One region of the Neobacillus sp. FW104-15D2 genome, then DNA from elsewhere that is predicted to be linked to it. Evidence: predicted binding sites of a transcription regulator. Region 1 holds the regulator's gene; the other holds the start of a gene.

Region 1 (8,934 bases):
GAACGGCTGACCATTTATCTTTATCATGATTTAGAGCAAGGGCGAAGGGTAGTATTGGAACCTAAGGGGAACCGATATGAGCAATTATGCAGGGAGATTTTTTTATGAAAATATTAGCAATAGATACATCTAATTATGCTTTAGGAGTGGCGTTAGCTGATAATGATAAGATACTTGGCGAATATATTACATACTCCAAAAAAAATCATTCTATAAGGATTATGCCAGCCATTCAAACACTAATGAAAGACTGTGACTGGAAGCCGGCAGATATAGAAAAAATTGTAGTGGCTAAAGGTCCCGGCTCTTATACTGGCGTACGAATTGGAGTAACGATTGCCAAAACCATGGCCTGGTCACTTAATGTTCCTCTTTCAGGAGTTTCAAGTCTTGAAGTTTTAGCCTCAGGAGCAGCGAGATATTTCAATGGTCTTGTAGCACCTTTATTTGATGCCCGAAGGGGACAAGTTTATACGGCTTTATTTAAAGGTGAAGAGGGACAATTAAAGCAAATTGAAAAGGACCAATTAGCCCTGATGGCTGAATTTGCGGAGAGCTTAAAGAACCGAAAAGAACAAATTCTTTTTATTGGAACTGATCTTCATATTCACCGCCCGCTAATTGAAGAGATTCTTGGCGATCAGGCCCAATTTGCTGAAATGACAGAACATAACCCACGGCCGTCTGAGCTTGCATTACTGGGGAGAAACAGGCCCTCCGAGGATATACACAGCTTTGTTCCTAACTATATTCGCCTGGCGGAGGCGGAAGCCAGTTGGTTAGAGAAAAATAGAAAAACTAATTAGGGATAGGATTTTAAAAATGGATAATACATTTTCTTTTCGTTTTATGCAGGAAAAGGATATTGAGCAAGTTCACAGGATTGAAGAGCTTTCTTTTAGTATACCCTGGAGCAAGGAAGCTTTTTACAATGAACTATTTCAAAACAAGTTTGCTGTTTATATAGTATTGGAAATGGACGGAAATATCGTTGGTTACTGTGGAGTTTGGATTGTAATTGATGAAGCACATGTAACCAACGTAGCCATTTTACCGGAGTTCAGAGGAATGAAACTGGGTGAAGCCCTCATGATGTGTTTAATGAACGTTGCAAGAGAAAAAGGCGCTAAGACAATGACTCTTGAAGCTAGGGTAACAAATCACGTTGCACTGTCACTTTACCGGAAAATGGGATTTCAAAATGGCGGAATAAGAAAAAATTATTATACGGATAATCAGGAAGATGCTTTAGTAATGTGGGTGAATTTATGAAAAAAGATCAATTAATTATGGGTATGGAAACTAGCTGTGATGAAACGGCAGTCGCAATCATCAAAAATGGCCGGGAAATTGTGGCTAATGTAGTAGCATCTCAAATTGAAAGCCACAAACGGTTTGGCGGAGTTGTACCGGAAATAGCATCGAGACACCATGTCGAGCAGATCACAGTTGTCCTGGAGGAGGCTATAAACCAGGCAGGTATACAAATGGCAGACTTGGATGCAATAGCTGTCACGGAAGGGCCAGGGCTCGTAGGAGCGCTCCTGATTGGTGTAAACGCAGCGAAGGCATTAGCCTTTGCGAATAACCTGCCGCTTGTTCCCGTTCACCATATTGCAGGCCATATTTATGCAAACCGCCTGGTAACAGAAATGAAGTTCCCTCTCTTATCTCTAGTGGTATCCGGTGGCCATACTGAACTTGTTTATATGAAAGAGCATGGGCATTTTGAAGTAATTGGAGAAACAAGAGATGACGCGGCCGGAGAAGCTTATGATAAAGTGGCCCGGACCCTTCATATGCCATATCCGGGAGGGCCCCACATCGACAGAATGGCACAGGAAGGTTCTCCCACCATTGATTTGCCGAGAGCCTGGCTGGAGGAAGGTTCATACGATTTCAGCTTCAGCGGTTTAAAGTCAGCTGTCATTAATACTGTTCATAATGCGGAACAGCGAGGGGAGATCATTGAACCCAAAGATCTTGCTGCCAGCTTTCAGGAGAGCGTAATAGATGTCCTTGTTACGAAGACATTAAGGGCAGTAAAAGAATATAAAGTTCATCAGGTATTGCTTGCTGGCGGAGTAGCAGCCAATAAAGGCCTAAGAGCTGCTTTAGAAAAGGCGTTTAGCGAACTAACGGATATTGAACTGGTCATCCCTCCTTTGGCTCTATGTACGGATAATGCTGCAATGATAGGGGCAGCAGGAAGTATATTATTCGAAAAAGGAAAAAGGGCTGACTTAGCACTGAATGCTAATCCAGGTCTGGATATTGATATTTATAATTAATGTAGGAGCAGTGTATTCATAAGATACACTGCTTTTTTGTGTAAGACGCCGTTGATTTAAATGTTGATATTAGCAATTATCAACAATGAAGTTAAACTTAAACTATGGAAAAAAAGAATTATTGTGGATAAACAGAAAATCATTTTTCGAATTTTTAAGTAAATGTGGACCAATGACCATGATTCTGTGGATAATGTGGATAAGTTTAGCTTATTCTGTGGATAATGTGGAAAAACTTCAAATGTGTTGTAAGTAGGCTCTTTTCTTTGTGAATAACTTTGTGGATAAAAAAAACACCGGCTTTTGAACCGGTGTTTACCAGATAATAGAGTTGCTTTTAATCATACGTTTACTGTCAGTTTCAGTATTTCATTCTGCCAGCTCGGCCCACTCATCCATTGTTTCTTCAAGTAGAAGTTTTGCCTGTTCATTTTTTTGATTGATTTGATGGACCTTTTCATGATCCTGAAAAACAACTGGATCACATAGTTGCTCCTCATATTGCTGTATTTCATTTTCAAGCTCTTCTATTTTTTGCTCGACTTCCTCCAGCTTCCGCTTTCGCTGGCGTTCAAGCTTTTTAGCTTCTTTATCTAGTTGGTAAGAAGTTTTTTCTTGTGTTTCAGAGACCGTTATTTTGCTGTTTAAATCAAGAGAAGAGCTTTCCGCTTCTATTTCAGCCAATTCCTGTTTCTTTTCGACAAAATAGTCATAGTCACCAAGATAATCAACGGCACCTGATGGGTTTAACTCCAGAACTCTAGTACCAATTCTATTAATGAAGTATCGGTCATGGGAAACAAATAAGATTGTTCCCGGGTATTCCACAAGTGCATTCTCAAGAACCTCTTTGCTGTCCAAATCAAGGTGGTTTGTCGGTTCATCAAGGATAAGCAAATTAGCTTTTTGCATCATAAGCTTTGAAAGGGCAAGACGTGCCTTTTCACCGCCGCTTAAGGTCGATACAATTTTAAGAACATCATCGCCCGAAAATAGGAAGTTCCCCAGTACCGTTCGAATTTCCTTTTCGCTTTTGAGAGGATAGTCATCCCATAATTCGTTCAGGACCCTTTTATTGCTTGTTAATTCAGCCTGCTCCTGATCATAATACCCAATGGTAAGGTTGGAACCATATTGAAAACTGCCGGAAAGGGAAGGCAGCTTTTTAACAATCGTTTTTAAAAGAGTGGATTTTCCGATTCCATTAGGCCCGACAAGAGCAATGCTCTCTCCCCGTGTGATCCGGAATGAAATATTTTCAGATACCTTTTTTCCAGAATATCCTACTGCTACATCCTGGAGGGTAATAACGTCATTTCCGCTTTGCTTCTCAATATCAAAAGAAAAAGCTGCAGACTTTTCATCACCTAAAGGCCTGTCCATTCTATCCATTCTTTCGAGTGTTTTTCGGCGGCTCTGCGCTCTTTTCGTGGTGGAAGCACGCGCAAGGTTTCTTTGAATGAAATCCTGAAGCTTAGAAATTTCATCCTGCTGCTTTTCATATTGCTTTATGTCCCGTTCAAGGTTCTCCGCTTTTTGTTTTAAATAAGAACTATAGTTTCCGGGAAATCTTTGAATCTGGCGGCGGGAAAGCTCATAAACCTGATTAACCACCTTATCAAGGAAATAACGGTCATGGGAAACAATCAGAATGGCTCCTTCATAGCCCTGAAGATATTGCTCAAGCCAAGTTAAAGTATCAATGTCAAGATGGTTGGTAGGTTCGTCCAGTATTAAAATATCCGGCTTTTTTAATAATAGCTTACCAAGTGCCAATCTTGTTTTTTGGCCACCGCTTAATGAAGAGACAGTAGTAGAGTGGTCAAAGGATTGGAAATTAAGCCCATGCAGGACAGATCGAATATCGGCTTCATATTGATAGCCTCCAAGTTCCTTGAACTTCACCTGTAAAGAGTCATATTCCCGCAAAATTCTTTCATATCGGTCAGAGTCTGAGAATGCATCGGGGTCAGACATCTTGACCTCCAGCTCGCGTATGGTTTTCTCCATTTTACGAAGATCCTCAAAAACTGACAGCATTTCTTCCCAAATGGATAAATTGGATTCAAGTCCAGTATTCTGTGCCAAGTACCCAATCGTGGCATCCTTTGGTTTTATAATTTCACCACCGTCATAGGAAAGGTGGCCGGCGATAATCTTTAACAGTGTAGATTTTCCTGCTCCGTTCCGTCCTACCAAAGCAACACGGTCCCTGGTTTGCAGTTCCAGTTTTATATTCGATAAAATAAGCTCAGCGCCATAGTTTTTTTCCAGCTGATTAACCTGTAATAAAATCATTTTATTCACCTCAGTACTTACGATAAGTTTAACCGATTAGAGGTACACCGGCAATAAAGTGAATCATGCAAAAGGAATTTAAAAGAATGGAAGCGAAAATATTAAGCAGATTAATATATAAAAACAATAAAAACCAAATAAACATATGTGAAGAATAATACAAAGTTCACACACAATATGGGAAAAATAGTGTATTATTTTGATGAGAGGGGTTTTTATAATGGCTGAATTTACACATTTTAATGATGAAGGCAGGGCAAAAATGGTCGATGTCAGCAGTAAGCCGGAAACAGCACGAACTGCACATGCCCACTCGAGTATAAAAGTTAGCAGAGAAATCTATAACAAGATTACCAACCAGGAAATGAAAAAAGGCGATGTGCTGGCTGTAGCCCAGGTAGCAGCTGTTATGTCAGCCAAAAAAACATGGGACATCATCCCTATGTGCCACCCTATTTCGCTTACAGGTGTAAATGTAACCTTTTCATGGGAAGAGGAAGGCCAGGATGAGTATAAATTAAATATTTCTGCGGCAGTGAAAACAAAGGGACAAACAGGTGTTGAAATGGAAGCGTTAACAGCCGCCTCTGTGTGTGCACTGACCGTTTATGATATGTGCAAAGCAGTTGATAAAGGGATGGTCATTGGGCCAACTTATCTGGTTGAAAAAACCGGAGGGAAGAATGGCGATTTCAAAAGAACGGAACTATAATTCATTAGAGGAGAGAGGAAAGAAACATGAGCAATGAGACCATAAAAATACCACAGGCAACGGCCAAAAGACTGCCGCTCTATTATCGCTTTCTCAATCATCTCCATACATCAGGAAAGCAGAGGGTGTCTTCAGCAGAATTGAGTGACGCAGTAAAAGTTGATTCAGCCACTATTCGACGGGATTTTTCTTATTTTGGAGCGCTCGGAAAAAAGGGGTATGGCTATAATGTTAATTACTTATTGACCTTCTTTAGAAAAACACTGGATCAGGATGAATTGACAAAAGTCGCACTTATTGGTGTCGGAAATTTGGGAACGGCTTTATTGAATTATAATTTCTTGAAAAATAACAACACCAAAATTCAAATTGGCTTTGATATTAGCCCCGAAAGAGTGGGTTCCAAAATTGGTGATGTTCCCGTCTACCATATGGATGACATTGAAAAATACCTAAAATCTGAAAAAATACAAATTGTGATCTTAACCGTTCCCGCTCCTGCAGCCCAGCCGGTAACAGACAGACTTATTAAGGCAGACGTTAAAGGGATTTTAAACTTTACACCTGCCCGTTTGCACGTGCCGCCTACAATAAGAGTGCACCATATAGACCTTGCTGTTGAGCTGCAATCATTAATATACTTTCTGAAGCATTATCCTTCAGAAGAAGAAGCACTTTAAAAAAGGCGATAAACTTATTTTTAGATTTTCGCTCCAAGACACTCGCTTTCCGCGAGCGGTTCGGCAAACTTCAGCTCCTGTGGGGTCCACCTGATCCAATTTTCCCGCTGGAGTCTCCTTTCATGCGTTACAATCAGCGCTGCTTTTTTAACACAGCCTAAAAAATAAAAAGGTGAGTTCCAATTCCGGAACTCACCTTTTTGTATGCTTTTTAATCCTAAAATGAAAACCTACCATCTTAAGGCCTGAGGCTACATCAAATGTGGCCAGCAGAACAAGCAGGTAGGTAAAAAATCCCCATCCATCGTCCTGAACATCCTGAATGGCAAAATAAGTGAACAGAACGCCGAGCAGGAAATAAATGATGCCCGAAAACAAAGGTGACTGTCTCATAAAAATCCTCCAATAAAGCTTTGAATTTTGTCAGCGTCCTGCATCATTCTTTCGATTTGGTCTTTATAAACAGATTGGACTAATACGACAAAAGTATTCATCGCCACGTGAGCGAACATGGATACAAAGATATTTTTCGTTCTGACATATAGAAAAGCAAAGGTAAATCCCATTGAAGCGTACAGTAAAATGTGAACCGGCTCCATATGGGCAAGCGCAAAGACGACAGAACTAATCAAAGCGGATATGAAAAAGTTAAAGCGCTTATATAAGCTGCCAAAGATAATTTTTCGAAACACTATCTCCTCAAGGATAGGTCCGATAATGGAACTGATAACCAACACTAAAGGAAAAGCCTGAATTAATTTTAAAATAGCCTGGGTGTTTTCAGATCCCATATTAATTCCCAGAAGTCTTTCAATGCTTGCGGCAATTGATTGGGCAAAAAGAGCAAGAAAAACACCGCCGATAGCCCATGCCACCGAGCTGCCGACAGAAGTACGGCCTCGGGCAAATTCAGGCGACATTCTTTCTTTTCGCAATAAAAACAATGTAATTAAAAAGGCAGCTGTAAAGCTTATAAGCAGCCAATACGGTATAGCAAGCCGCTGCGATTCTAAAGTACTGTTACCCGAAGCTTCGAGTATATGGGTGACAAGCGGAATTCCGACGAAACTCGACAGCTGCATGGCGATATATACAATTAAAATAATCCAATATTCCTTTTTCAATATATAATCTCCCTTTCAGGCTCTTAAATTAATTTCTGCACTATTCCTCATTCTACTCATAAAAGGCGATTTCTTTCAATCAGAAGGTACTTAGGATGGGCAAAACTGCGTGACCTTAGCCATAATGGTAAGGTTGAAAAAGAGAAAAATTTTTTGGGTTTTTTTATATCTCCTGCTTGCAAAAGGTTAGTGGATTCATTATTATAATAATTGTGTTAGCACTCAACGTGATAGAGTGCTAATAAATCAACTACATAAAAAATTTGAGGAGGTTGTTTGATTTGTTAAAGCCACTAGGTGATCGTATTATCATTGAGCTTGTTGCATCAGAAGAAAAAACTGCAAGCGGTATCGTTTTACCGGATTCAGCTAAAGAAAAGCCGCAAGAAGGAAAAGTTATAGCGGTTGGAACTGGACGTGTTCTCGATAATGGCGAACGTGTTGCTCTTGATGTTTCTGAAGGTGACCGCATTATCTTCTCAAAATATGCCGGTACTGAGGTAAAATACCAAGGAACTGAATACTTAATCGTACGTGAAAGTGATATTCTTGCTGTAATTGGCGAGTAATCATGTGAAGATGGCAGTTAAATAATACTGCCGGACCTGATAAATAATTTAAAATACAGGAGGTTTTTGAACTATGGCTAAAGAGATTATGTTTAGTGAAGATGCCCGCCGCGCAATGCTTCGTGGTGTTGACGCATTGGCAAATGCAGTAAAAGTTACTCTTGGACCGAAAGGACGTAACGTGGTTCTTGAGAAAAAATTCGGTTCACCGCTTATTACTAACGACGGTGTAACGATTGCTAAAGAAATCGAATTAGAAGATGCATTTGAAAACATGGGTGCAAAGCTTGTAGCAGAAGTTGCCAGCAAAACTAACGATGTAGCTGGTGACGGTACTACTACTGCTACAGTTCTTGCTCAAGCTATGATTCGCGAAGGCTTGAAGAACGTAACAGCAGGCGCAAACCCAATGGGAATCCGCAAAGGTATCGAAAGAGCTGTTATTGCAGCTGTTCAAGAATTAAAATCCATTTCCAAGCCAATTGAAAGCAAATCTTCTATCGCACAGGTTGCTGCAATCTCATCTGCTGACGAAGAAGTTGGCCAATTGATTGCTGAAGCAATGGAGCGCGTTGGCAACGACGGTGTTATTACAATTGAAGAGTCTAAAGGCTTTACAACTGAATTGGATGTAGTAGAAGGTATGCAGTTTGACCGTGGCTATGCTTCTCCTTACATGGTAACTGATTCCGACAAAATGGAAGCTGTTCTTGAAAATCCATATATCCTAATCACTGACAAGAAGATCTCCAGCATCCAGGAAATCCTTCCTGTGCTTGAGCAGGTTGTACAGCAAGGCAAGCCATTATTGCTGATTGCTGAAGATGTTGAAGGTGAAGCTCTTGCTACTTTAGTAGTTAACAAACTTCGCGGTACTTTCAATGCAGTAGCTGTTAAAGCTCCTGGATTCGGCGACCGCCGTAAGGCTATGCTTGAGGATATCGCTGCATTAACTGGCGGCGAAGTAATCACTGAAGAGCTAGGCCGTGAACTTAAATCTGCGACAATCACTTCTTTGGGACGTGCTTCTAAAGTTGTTGTTACAAAAGAAAATACAACGATCGTTGAAGGTGCTGGAGATTCTGCACAAATTTCTGGTCGTGTAAATCAAATCCGCGTTCAATTAGAAGAAACTACTTCTGAATTTGATCGTGAAAAATTACAAGAGCGCCTTGCTAAATTAGCTGGCGGTGTAGCAGTAATCAAAGTTGGTGCCGCTACTGAAACTGAATTAAAAGAGCGCAAGCTTCGCATTGAAGA
Region 2 (7,024 bases), on a different contig from region 1:
ACCTTTTTCATCGCTTTAATTTGGGCAGATCCACCTACACGTGATACAGAAAGACCAGCGTTGATCGCCGGACGAACACCGGAGAAGAATAGGTCAGACTGCAAGAATATTTGGCCATCAGTGATGGAAATAACGTTTGTTGGGATATACGCAGAAACGTCCCCAGCTTGTGTTTCAATAAATGGCAATGCTGTAATTGAACCAGCGCCTTTAGCGTCGCTCAATTTTGCAGCACGCTCTAATAAACGGGAGTGCAAGTAGAATACATCCCCTGGATAAGCTTCACGGCCTGGAGGACGGCGAAGCAGCAAGGAAAGTTCACGATATGCTGAAGCTTGCTTTGAAAGATCATCATATACTACAAGAACGTGCTTGCCATTGTACATGAATTCTTCACCCATTGTTACACCTGCATAAGGAGCAAGGAATAATAATGGAGCAGGCTGAGAAGCAGATGCAGATACAACAATAGTGTAATCCAATGCACCGTACTTACGAAGAGTTTCTACCGCATTACGCACAGTAGACTCTTTTTGGCCGATTGCAACATAGATACATACCATGTCTTGACCTTTTTGGTTAAGGATTGTATCGATTGCTACAGATGTTTTACCCGTCTGACGGTCACCAATGATTAACTCACGCTGTCCGCGTCCGATTGGAACAAGAGCGTCAATCGCTTTGATACCTGTTTGAAGTGGCTCGTGAACGGATTTACGATCCATTACACCGGGAGCTACAGCTTCAATAGGACGAGTTTTAGTAGTATTGATTGGACCAGCGCCATCGATTGGCTGTCCTAATGGATTCACTACGCGTCCGATTAGTTCTTCACCAACAGGAACTTCCATGATGCGTCCTGTACGGCGAACCTCGTCACCTTCACGAATCTCTGTATATGGTCCAAGAATGATGATACCGACGTTGTTTGCTTCAAGGTTTTGTGCCATACCCATAACGCCGTTTGAAAATTCAACAAGTTCTCCAGCCATGACATTGTCGAGGCCATGAGCACGAGCGATACCGTCACCAATCTGGATAACAGTACCTACATCACTCACTTGAATTTCCGACTGATAGTTTACAATTTGCTGTTTTATCAGCGCACTAATTTCTTCAGCTTTGATGCTCATGAGTTTCACCCCTATCTTCGAATCTTAGCTTAACAATTTACGTTCAAGACGAACCAGCTTGCCCCGCAGGCTGCCGTCATAAATTCTGTTCCCAATGCGGAGTTTAATTCCGCCTAAAAGATTTGTATCTACAATATTCTCAATTCGGAGCCATTGTTTGCCGATTTTCTCAGCAAAAGTCTGGGATATAGCAGCGCGTTCTTCATCCGTTAACGGACGTACGCTATATACCTTGGCTTCCGCAATTCCTCTTGCATCATTGGCAAGCTCAATAAATCCATCAACCACTTCAGAGATTTGATCTTCGCGGTGGCGGTCAATCAAAATCATTAATGTGTTTTGAACATATAGGCTTGTTGATGCAAATGCGCCTTTTAAAATCCCTTTCTTCTCTTCATTTGAGAGTTTTGGGGATTTTAAAACTGCTTTTAGGTCAGAGCTGCTGTTTAAAACTTCTTTAACTACACGAAGTTCTTCTTCCATACTGTCAAGAAGCTGCTGTTCTTTCGCGATTTGGAAAAGAGCCAACGCATAGCGCTTCGCTACCATGGAGTTGCTCATCGCTCTTCTCCTGCCTCTTGAATATATTCGTTAATAAGCTTATCCTGGTCTTCTGCACTAAGTTCTTTTTCAATCACTTTAGATGCAATCAATACTGACAAGGAAGCCACTTGTTCGCGAATGGCAGATACTGCCTTTTCCTTTTGCTGCTCAATTTCAAGCTTTGCAGCTTCTTTAATACGTTCACTTTCAGTACGCGCTGCTGCAATGATTTCATCACGCTGTACATCGCCTTGCTTTCTGGCGTTTTCCATTAGATGCTGTGCATCACTGCGCGCTTCTTTTAAAAGACTTCTTTGTTCTTCTAAAAGCTTTGCAGCTTCTAAACGGCTATTTTCAGCAGCCGAAATTTCACTGGAGATTAGTTCTTCACGCTGTTTCATGATACCCATTAATGGGCCCCACGCGAATTTTTTCAGAAGTGCAAGCAAAATAATGAACACAATCAACTGGAAAAAGATATCCCCAGTATTTAACTGCGCATGTTCCGCAGCACCCAATACTAAGCTGTCTGTTAACACGCTCGATTCACTCCTTTCAAGAGTCGTTCACTACGAAAACTAAGTTTATGGTTTGTCCCACACAACATCATTTACTTAAGACATAAATGAATGGCGAAGGTTTGATTTCTCCTCTCCGCCATTAGTATTCTTCGATAAAATTATCGATTAAGAACCATGAACGCGATAACTACGCCGATGATCGGAAGTGCTTCAACTAACGCAACCCCGATGAACATTGTAGTTTGAAGTAAACCACGTGCTTCAGGCTGACGTGCAATACCTTCTACTGTACGTCCAACGATTAGACCGTTACCAATACCTGCGCCTACTGCTGCTAAACCAATTGCAATTGCTGCTGCTATAAGATTCATTTTTTTGTTCCTCCCTGGAAATGTATAAATAAATTTTTTTGTTTTGCTCATAAAATGAACAGGTATATATTAATGGTCATGGCTCACTTTATGTGACATATAAACCATCGTTAACATTGTGAAAATGTATGCCTGGATAGAGCCAACAAAGATTGAGAACCCTTGCCAGATCATTGTTAATGGCACTGCTGCTATCATGCCAATAATACTTGTGTGCGCCAGGCTTCCTGCAAGTAGAGTAAGAAGTAATTCACCTGCATAAATGTTACCGTAAAGCCGCAGGCCAAGAGTAAGCGTATTAGCAAACTCCTCGATTACTTTAAGAGGGAATAAGAATCCCATCGGGCTGAAAAACCCTTTTGCATATCCTTTGCCACCCTGCAGCTTAATGCCGTAGTAATGGGAAAGACCCACAACCATAACAGAAAGCGTCAATGTGATAATTGGATCAGCTGTTGGTGATTTCCACCAAAGCTTTCCATCATAAACGATTGAAAATGGCAGGCCCAGCATATTTGATACAAAGATATACATTATAAGCGTAAGTCCAAGAATATGGAATCTTCCGCCTTCCTTCCAATCCATTGTTGAATTGATAATTCCGCGAACAAAGTCTAAGACCCATTCTAAAAAGTTCTGCATGCCAGTCGGCTTTAATGCCAGCTTTCGTGTAGCAAGAACTGCTATAAGAAAGACAATAGCACTGGCAATCGTGATCATTAGGATGTTTGCCAAATTGAAGTAAAGGCCCATAAATTTCACTATGGGTGCTTCGTGATGCATAAAATCTCACCTCGCTTCCTGTGTTATTTATGTAAAGATTGATGAAAATAATCTATCATAATGACAATATATGATGTCATTAGTCCCAATACTAGAGCGGGTATATTAAAATCCCCCGGATATCTTAATGCGATGATTACAGCAATTCCCGCTGTCGCCATTCTTGAAAGCGAACCTAACGAGCGGACTTTTTTCCCCTCTGAAACAGCTTTATCAAAGCTTTCTGTTTTTCTTACTAATAACCAGAGATTTAGAAAACTGAAGCAAGTTCCGAGGATTAAACCCAAAAAAATAGATTTATAAGAGGTAAAGCCCCAGCCTAAAACATATGCAGACAACAAAAAAAACACCAATCTCTGTTGCTTTTTGTACATTTGTCTGAAATCTGGCATGGTGGTTTATTCTCCTGAATAGAAATGGCGGATTGAAAGGAGCATTGAATATGTGCCAGCGGCTAAACCCAGCAACAATCCGATAATTAAGAAAAGCGGCTCTGTGTCCCAATGCCGATCCAGCCATCTGCCTAGGAAAATCCCTATCAGAATGGAGCCGACTAATTGAGAGACAATAGCTGACATGAGAGCCATTGATTGTAACGGATGGCGGTCATTTCGACGCATAATATCGCATCCTCTCATTTAGAGAATGTGAAAAAAGGCAACTAGAAAATAACTAAGAGTTTCCAACATATTCACGTGTCGAATATTAGAATGAAAATTGTGAAAACCCTACCATTTTATGCCCTTTGTAAGCATACAATAGCCCCTTGTCAATGTCAATGCATTTGGAGTGAATTTCTTCACAAACTAATTATACCAAACAAGGTATTCCGATAGCTAATAAATTAGCGAAAAAAGAGACAGGAATTATTTCAATTCCTGCCAATTTCTTCTTTTCTCGGAAAAATTAATTCCGTTTCGATAGAATCTTCCTGATTTGCCTTTTTTGCAAAGACTTTTGCGAGGTATCTTCCCTCCTCAGGAATCAACTCAGCAGAAATCTCCTTTTGAATCATACCCCTCTTCAAATTCCGGCTTATATCAAGGAATCCAACAAAGCGGTAGTCTTCCGGATTGAAAAGGGCGATGCCAAACTCATCCGCCCCGCCAGGCAGATACACCTCATACCGGAACGTTCCCGGTTTATCTCCCTGGGTCAAATCAAACCCCATCACCTTTGGATACCCCGGTTCCTCAACCACATACAAATAGGGAATTCCTATCACGTTTGTTCCATCTTCCAACTCAAGCCGGCCGTCATAAATCTTTTTCCGCGATAATATTTCATCTACCCTGAGCCCAACTTTCACTCTCCGGCTTTCGCCAGGATTAAGGGTAAATGATAGAGGAAGCTGCCACTCTAATCCTTCCTCCGCCTCAGGCATCCGAAAGGAATATGTTCGGGTCTTTAAGCTTTTATTTTCAATGGTTAAAACCGCTTCGCTCTGGCCACTCAGGCCCGATGTCCCAAACTTTCCAAAGTGGAGTGAGGCTGGCAGCACGAGTGAGGCCGCCTGAACAGCCTCCAGAATTTGCACTCTTCCAGCCCCCTGTTCATAAGTTCGGTAGGGTTTTTGGATTCCTTTGGAGATAGGCTTGGCTGTATTCATCAAGGCTGCTTTTACTTCTAGCGGCGACCAATCAGGATGAGCCTGAAGGATTAGCGCGCAGGCCCCGGCAACATGAGGAGCTGCCATGCTGGTGCCTTGAAGTGCCATGTAGCCCCCGGGAATCGTACTATTAATGGCTACTCCGGGGGCAACAACGTCCGGCTTGATTTCCCAGGTACCTGTTACAGGACCGCGCGAGCTAAATGCTGCAAGCCTGTCCTGTTCCTCTTCCATACTAATCCGTATCGATCTATTTCCACTTTCTATCTGTTTTTTTAAAAACTCTCCCGTCTTTTTACTGACAGAGACAACGGGAATTTGAAGCTCTTCTTCTAGATTTCCGATAAATCTTCCATTCGTATTATTATAAATCATCACACCTTTGGCGCCTGCATTTTGTGCATTTTGGGCCTTTTTCGTAAAGGTAGTGGTGCCCCTTTTAATCAGGACAAATTTATTTTTTGCATCTGATAGTTCTTCCTTTTTTCCCATTCCACCTACAGCCAGCTCCATGGATTTGCTGGTATCCCACTGACCCGAACCCGCCATAGGTTCCAAACGGATTTTTTCACTAGTTCCTTCTATTAATAAGAAAGGAATATTCATTATAGGTGTTGAAGCCCCTACTGAAATGGCCTTTGCAGCTGTGCCAGGTGAGCCAACCGACCACACATTGGGTCCTGAGTTTCCAGAGGCGGCTACTGCGACAATTCCTTTATCGACAGCCTTGTTAAGAGCAAGACTGATGGGAAGGTCTGGACCATTTATCTCGTTTCCTAATGATAGATTTAGAACATCCACCTTATCCTTAATAGCCTGTTCAATAGCAGAAAGGATTTGTTCTGTTGTTCCGGATCCACCCGGGCCCAGCGCCCTGTAGGCAATAATCTTTGCTTCCGGAGCTACACCCTTTATTTTTCCATTGGCAGCAATAATTCCGGCAACATGGGTTCCATGGATGGTCGGGAGCCCCTGCTGAACCTTTGTTTCCATTGGGTCAGCATCGCCATCTACCAAATCATGCCCCCCAGCATAATTATTCCTGAGGTCAGGATGTGTATAATCAAGGCCTGTATCGATTACTCCAACCGTAATTCCTTTCCCCGTAAGGCGCCTGTCAAGCTTATCAAAATAACCGCGTACCGCTTCTCCCCCTATCATCTTTACGTTATCCACCGTATCCGCCTGATAGGAATAGACAGGAGAAATCTTCATAATATCCTCTTTGAAGGAGAGTTTACTGAAAGTCTCAGCATCTCCTTTAACAGAAAAACCGTAAAGCGCCTCAGTGAAAATATGACGCAGCTGCAGTCCAGGATAAGAGGAGAGCAGCGCTTTAATCTGGGTTTCTGTTTTTGGTTCCTTTAAAAGCACAATAGCAACCTGTTCCTTTTCATAGGGAACAGGGGGAACCACAAGCAGTTTTCCAATCGCCATTCCTGTACCTGGTAAAATGAGAAAAACCACTAAAGCGGCAGCAAGAAATTTCATTGTGATCCCTACTTTTATTTAGATTGTCTTCTATTCCACCAATTTTGGTATCTTTTCCGCGAAAACCCCGTACTTATCCGCCAATTTTGGTCTCCATTTCCGCGAAAATCTAGTACTTATCCGCCAATTTTGGTCTCTATTCCGCGAAAACCCCGTACTTATCCGCCTAAGTTGAGAACAATTCCGCGAAACCCTCACTCTTTTCCGCGTTTATAGGGTTTTCATGTAAAAAGGAAAGTATACAAAAAAATCCAGCCTATTGGCTGGATTTCTCTTTTATTATTTAGTTCCAAACAGTCTGTCTCCTGCGTCCCCAAGTCCAGGAACGATGTAGCCGTGATCGTTTAACTTTTCATCAAGAGCAGCAATATAAATGTCCACGTCAGGGTGAGCATTTCTCACTGCTTCAACACCTTCTGGAGCTGCAATTAGGCACATGAATTTAATGTTTTTTCCGCCGCGCTTTTTCAGGGAGTTAATCGCTTCAATTGCTGAACCGCCGGTAGCAAGCATTGGATCAACAACGATGAAGTCTCTTTCTTCCACATCGCTTGGAAGCTTTACATAATATTC

Evidence for each region. The regulator Rex, encoded in region 1, represses fermentation and respiration genes when NADH is low (regulators of the CRP and FNR family bind a similar motif). The targets are predictions, from matches to a motif close to TTGTGAAATATTTCACAA.
Region 2: AC3WR0_RS07265 (AtpZ/AtpI family protein) is a predicted target of Rex. The motif match lies at 4,139-4,156, and genes of this name have one in related genera.

What each region holds. Positions count from the first base shown of each region.
Region 1 is NZ_JBYTCJ010000049.1:13,894-22,827, reverse strand. It holds gene tsaE (tRNA (adenosine(37)-N6)-threonylcarbamoyltransferase complex ATPase subunit type 1 TsaE) at 1-108, shown strand, start outside; gene tsaB (tRNA (adenosine(37)-N6)-threonylcarbamoyltransferase complex dimerization subunit type 1 TsaB) at 105-806, shown strand; gene rimI (ribosomal protein S18-alanine N-acetyltransferase) at 823-1,272, shown strand; gene tsaD (tRNA (adenosine(37)-N6)-threonylcarbamoyltransferase complex transferase subunit TsaD) at 1,269-2,291, shown strand; gene AC3WR0_RS24360 (ABC-F family ATP-binding cassette domain-containing protein) at 2,661-4,589, opposite strand; gene moaC (cyclic pyranopterin monophosphate synthase MoaC) at 4,810-5,301, shown strand; gene AC3WR0_RS24350 (redox-sensing transcriptional repressor Rex) at 5,328-5,981, shown strand; gene AC3WR0_RS24345 (YdiK family protein) at 6,174-6,374, opposite strand; gene AC3WR0_RS24340 (CPBP family intramembrane glutamic endopeptidase) at 6,371-7,105, opposite strand; gene groES (co-chaperone GroES) at 7,387-7,674, shown strand; gene groL (chaperonin GroEL) at 7,748-8,934, shown strand, end outside.
Region 2 is NZ_JBYTCJ010000006.1:127,648-134,671, forward strand. It holds gene atpA (F0F1 ATP synthase subunit alpha) at 1-1,133, opposite strand, end outside; gene AC3WR0_RS07240 (F0F1 ATP synthase subunit delta) at 1,158-1,694, opposite strand; gene atpF (F0F1 ATP synthase subunit B) at 1,691-2,215, opposite strand; gene atpE (F0F1 ATP synthase subunit C) at 2,356-2,568, opposite strand; gene atpB (F0F1 ATP synthase subunit A) at 2,638-3,351, opposite strand; gene AC3WR0_RS07260 (ATP synthase subunit I) at 3,375-3,743, opposite strand; gene AC3WR0_RS07265 (AtpZ/AtpI family protein) at 3,750-3,971, opposite strand; gene AC3WR0_RS07270 (S8 family serine peptidase) at 4,223-6,451, opposite strand; gene upp (uracil phosphoribosyltransferase) at 6,731-7,024, opposite strand, start outside.